2 regions of the Pseudomonas sp. SJZ078 genome follow, and region 2 is predicted to be linked to the other one. Evidence: predicted binding sites of a transcription regulator. Region 2 holds the regulator's gene; the other holds the start of a gene.
The links. Region 2 encodes FliA, which starts transcription of late flagellar genes. Its sites were predicted from a motif close to CTAAAGTTTNNNNNNNNNNNGCCGNTAA; they were not measured.

Region 1 (2,198 bases), on a different contig from region 2:
TGGCCGCCGCTACGCTGCTGGTGCGTGAGGCTTGCTGGTCGGAATTGAACATCGACGAGTTGGAGGCGCTGACCACGCGCAGCGCCACTTCGTTGACCTGGCCGGTGGCCGAGGCCACTTCTCGGATCGAGGTGTGGATGCGCTCGACGAAACGGTTGAAGGACGTACCCAGGGCGCCGAATTCATCCTGGCCGTGAATGGTCAGGCGGCGGGTCAGGTCGCCTTCGCCTTCGGCGATGTCATGCATCGCACGGCCCATGGTCAACAGCGGTTGCATCAGCACGCGGATCAACATGCCCAGCAGGGCAATGATGAAGACCACGGCAATGGCCATGGCGATCAGCGCCGAGGTACGGAACTCGCTGAGCATGGCCAGCGCAGTGTCCTTGTCGAGCACCAGTGCCACGTACCAGTCTGCGCCCGGCACGCCATTGACCCGGGTAAAGGAGATGAACTGGGTCTTGCCGTCGAGTTCGACTTCCTTCATGCCCGGGCTGACTTGAGGGGCACCGTTTGGGTAGGCCTCGGCCAGGGTCTTGAGGATGCGGTTGCTGTCGGGATGGATCAGGATCTTGCCATCGGCGCTGACGATGAACGCATGGCCGTGGCCACCGAAGTTCAGCGAGTTGATGATGGCGCTGACGCTCGACAGGTCGATGTCCGCACCCGCCACGCCGATCATCTGGCCCTGACGTTGTACCGGGGTCGCGACGGTAATTACCAGTTTGCCCGACGAGGCGGCAATATAGGGTTCGGTGACAATGGTCTGCTGCGCGCTGTTGGCGGCCTTATACCAGCCACGGGCGCGGGGGTCGTAGTCGGGGGCGCGATTACCGGCCGGCACCGAGAACATCACGCCGTCGACGCCACCGAAGTAGCTGAGCTGGAAGTTGCCGGTATAGGCGGGCAGGTCGATGGCCCGCTTGAGGCTGGCAGCGCTGTTGCCGTCGATGGCGACCTGCTGGGCCAGCGATTGCAGTAACTGGATACGCCCTTCGACCCACGTCTGAATGTTGCGGCTGGTCAGGTTGCCGAGTTCCTGCATGGACGTTTCGGTGCTGTTGTGCAGGCTTTGACGCTGACGGTAGTCGTTGAACAGGATGAAACAGGCGAACGCAACGGCTACCACAAGGGCTGCGGCCAGCAGGATTTTGTGGCTGAATTTCATGTTTCTGGTCATTAAGAGCGCTATCGCATAGGAGCTGGTCAGGAAGGGGCGTCAATTTGCCATACGGCAGGGTTTCGCGCTGTTCTTTTTATCGGCCCGCAACCGCCAGAGTTCAGGCGCCAGAGCGGCAAACCCGACGAAATGCACGACGCTGTCACAAACTGCTTGATTTACCGACGAACTACCCACTTTTACCCCAATAAATACTGGGTTCCCCGGGGAACCAGATAGGGGTTTTCTCTTCTAAGCTTCAGGTTGGCACCCTGCCACCTCCTTTCCGCTCCAGGAGTTCACGATGTCCCTGCGATCTATCGCGATGTTGTCTTTGTGTGTCTTGTTGACCGCATGCAGCAAGGTCAACCAGGAAAACTATTCGAAGCTGTCAGCCGGCATGTCCAAGGCCGAAGTCGAAACGTTACTGGGAAAACCGACCGACTGTTCGGGCGCGCTCGGCATGTCCAGTTGCACTTGGGGCGACCAGAAAAGCTTTATCAGCGTGCAATATGCCGGTGAGAAGGTGTTGATGTTTTCCGGCCAAGGCCTGAAGTAATCCGGGGCGACGTGCCCACGGGAGAAAAATAATGATGCGGTTATTGTTAGTGCTTTTAGCCGGCCTGGTATTGGCTGGCTGTGCCACTTCTGGCGAAGACCCGTTGGCGCCCAAGACCGTCAACAGCGTCAATCTCAAGCGTTACCAAGGGACCTGGTACGAGTTGGCCCGCCTGCCAATGTATTTCCAGCGCAACTGTGCGCAATCGGAAGCCCATTACACCCTCAAGCCTGACGGCAACATGGGTGTGTTCAATCGCTGCCTGACCTCTGACTGGAAGTGGGAAGAAGCCAAGGGCACCGCCACGCCCCAGGTACCGGGCAAGACCGACAAGCTCTGGGTCGAATTCGATACCTGGGCCTCGCGGATCCTGCCGGGTGTGTCGAAGGGACAATATTGGGTGTTGTATGTCAGCGATGACTACAAGACCGCCATCGTTGGCGACCCGAGCCGGCGTTACATGTGGCTGTTGTCCCGTAC
Region 2 (2,198 bases):
CATGCTGCTGGACGCCGACCTGGGCCTGGCGAACGTCGATGTGCTGTTGGGACTCACACCCAAGCGCACGCTGGCGGACGTGATCGAGGGCCGCTGCGAGCTGCGTGACGTGCTGCTGCAGGGGCCGGGCGGGATTCGCATCGTGCCGGCCGCCTCCGGCACCCAGAGCATGGTTCATCTGACGCCGGCCCAGCACGCCGGCCTGATCCAGGCATTCAGCGACATCGGTGACAACCTCGACGTGCTGGTAATCGACACGGCGGCGGGCATCGGTGATTCGGTCGTCAGCTTCGTGCGCGCCGCCCAGGAAGTGCTGCTGGTGGTCTGTGACGAGCCTACCTCCATCACCGATGCCTACGCCCTGATCAAGCTCTTGAACCGCGACTACGGCATGAACCGCTTCCGCGTCCTGGCCAACATGGCCCAGAGCCCGCAGGAGGGGCGCAACCTGTTCGCCAAGTTGACCAAGGTCACCGATCGTTTCCTGGACGTTGCCCTGCAATACGTCGGTGCCGTGCCGTACGACGAGAGCGTACGCAAGGCGGTCCAGAAGCAACGTGCCGTCTATGAAGCCTTTCCCCGTTCCAAATGCGCGCTGGCATTCAAGGCAATCGCCCAGAAGGTCGATACCTGGCCGCTGCCGGCCAATCCGCGCGGGCATCTGGAATTTTTCGTCGAGCGTCTCGTGCAACAAACAGCAGGGCCCGTGTTATGACAGCCAGCGGTTACAACCACCTCTACAAGAAATCGGCACGGGACGCCCAATACGAGTTGATCGAGCGTTATGCGCCCTTGGTCAAGCGCATCGCCTATCACTTGTTGGCGCGGTTGCCGGCCAGTGTGCAGGTCGAGGACCTGATCCAGGCGGGCATGATCGGCCTGCTCGAAGTGGCGAACAAATACGACGCCAGCAAGGGCGCCAGTTTCGAGACCTACGCCGGCATCCGCATTCGCGGCGCGATGCTCGACGAAGTCCGCAAGGGCGACTGGGCACCCCGTTCGGTGCATCGCAATACCCGCATGGTCAGTGACGCCATTCGCGCTATTGAAGCGAAAACCGGACGAGACGCTAAAGATCACGAGGTTGCGGCCGAACTCCAGTTGAGTCTCGATGATTATTACGGGATTTTGAACGATACCTTGGGCAGCCGCCTGTTCAGTTTCGACGACCTGTTGCAGGACGGCGATCATGATGGGCTGCACGAGGACGGCGCGAGTACTCACATGGAGCCTGCGCGTGACCTGGAAGACGAACGTTTCCAGAGCGCGTTGGCCGATGCGATTGCCAATTTGCCGGAGCGTGAGCGACTGGTCTTGGCGCTGTACTACGACGAAGAGCTGAATCTCAAGGAAATCGGTGAGGTCCTGGGGGTCAGCGAATCGCGGGTCAGTCAGTTACACAGCCAGTGCGCCGCCCGTTTGCGGGGGCGTTTGGGGGAGTGGCGAGCGCGCTGACAGTCGGTTCGGGTGCCCCGGACCGTCGTCGGATGCTGTACCGGATTGATTGAAATGGCGCGTTCAGGTGCTGTACGCGTTTAAGTCTGCTTGGAGGTCGAATTGGACAAGAACATGAAAATCCTCATCGTTGATGACTTTTCAACGATGCGGCGGATCATAAAAAACCTGTTGCGTGACCTTGGGTTCACCAACACGGTCGAGGCCGACGATGGCACCACTGCCATCCCGGTTCTCAATAGCGGGAGCATCGACTTTCTGGTGACTGACTGGAACATGCCCGGCATGACCGGTATCGACTTGCTGCGCCATGTGCGCGCCGATGAAAAACTCAAGCACCTTCCTGTGTTGATGGTCACCGCCGAAGCCAAGCGCGAGCAGATCATCGAAGCGGCCCAAGCCGGTGTGAACGGCTATGTGGTCAAACCCTTCACGGCCCAGGCGTTGAAAGAAAAGATCGAAAAGATCTTCGAACGCATCGGTTAACGGCGCCACGGGGGAGCTATGGAGAATAATGAAGCTTCAATGGGCGATTTCGAATCGACCCTGAAAAAACATGCCCGCGAACTGGTCGACAGCCTTGAGAAAGGTCGTTTCGGCGATGCAGTCCAGATGATCCACGAGCTCAATCAGACCCGGGATCGTGGTCTGTACCAGGAAGTCGGCAAGCTCACCCGTGAATTGCACAGCGCGATCGTCAATTTCCAGATCGATCCGAACACCCCCCAGGCCGAGGAGGTCTC

Region 1: the regulator FliA is predicted to act here: its motif matches at 1,257-1,284, upstream of FBY02_RS15275 (methyl-accepting chemotaxis protein).

The regions. Positions count from the first base shown of each region.
Region 1 covers NZ_VIUG01000015.1:78,138-80,335, forward strand. The annotation lists gene FBY02_RS15275 (methyl-accepting chemotaxis protein) at 1-1,180, opposite strand, end outside; gene bamE (outer membrane protein assembly factor BamE) at 1,464-1,718, shown strand; gene FBY02_RS15285 (lipocalin family protein) at 1,750-2,198, shown strand, end outside.
Region 2 covers NZ_VIUG01000012.1:31,419-33,616, reverse strand. The annotation lists gene fleN (flagellar synthesis regulator FleN) at 1-715, shown strand, start outside; gene fliA (RNA polymerase sigma factor FliA) at 712-1,455, shown strand; gene FBY02_RS13215 (chemotaxis response regulator CheY) at 1,570-1,941, shown strand; gene FBY02_RS13210 (protein phosphatase CheZ) at 1,960-2,198, shown strand, end outside.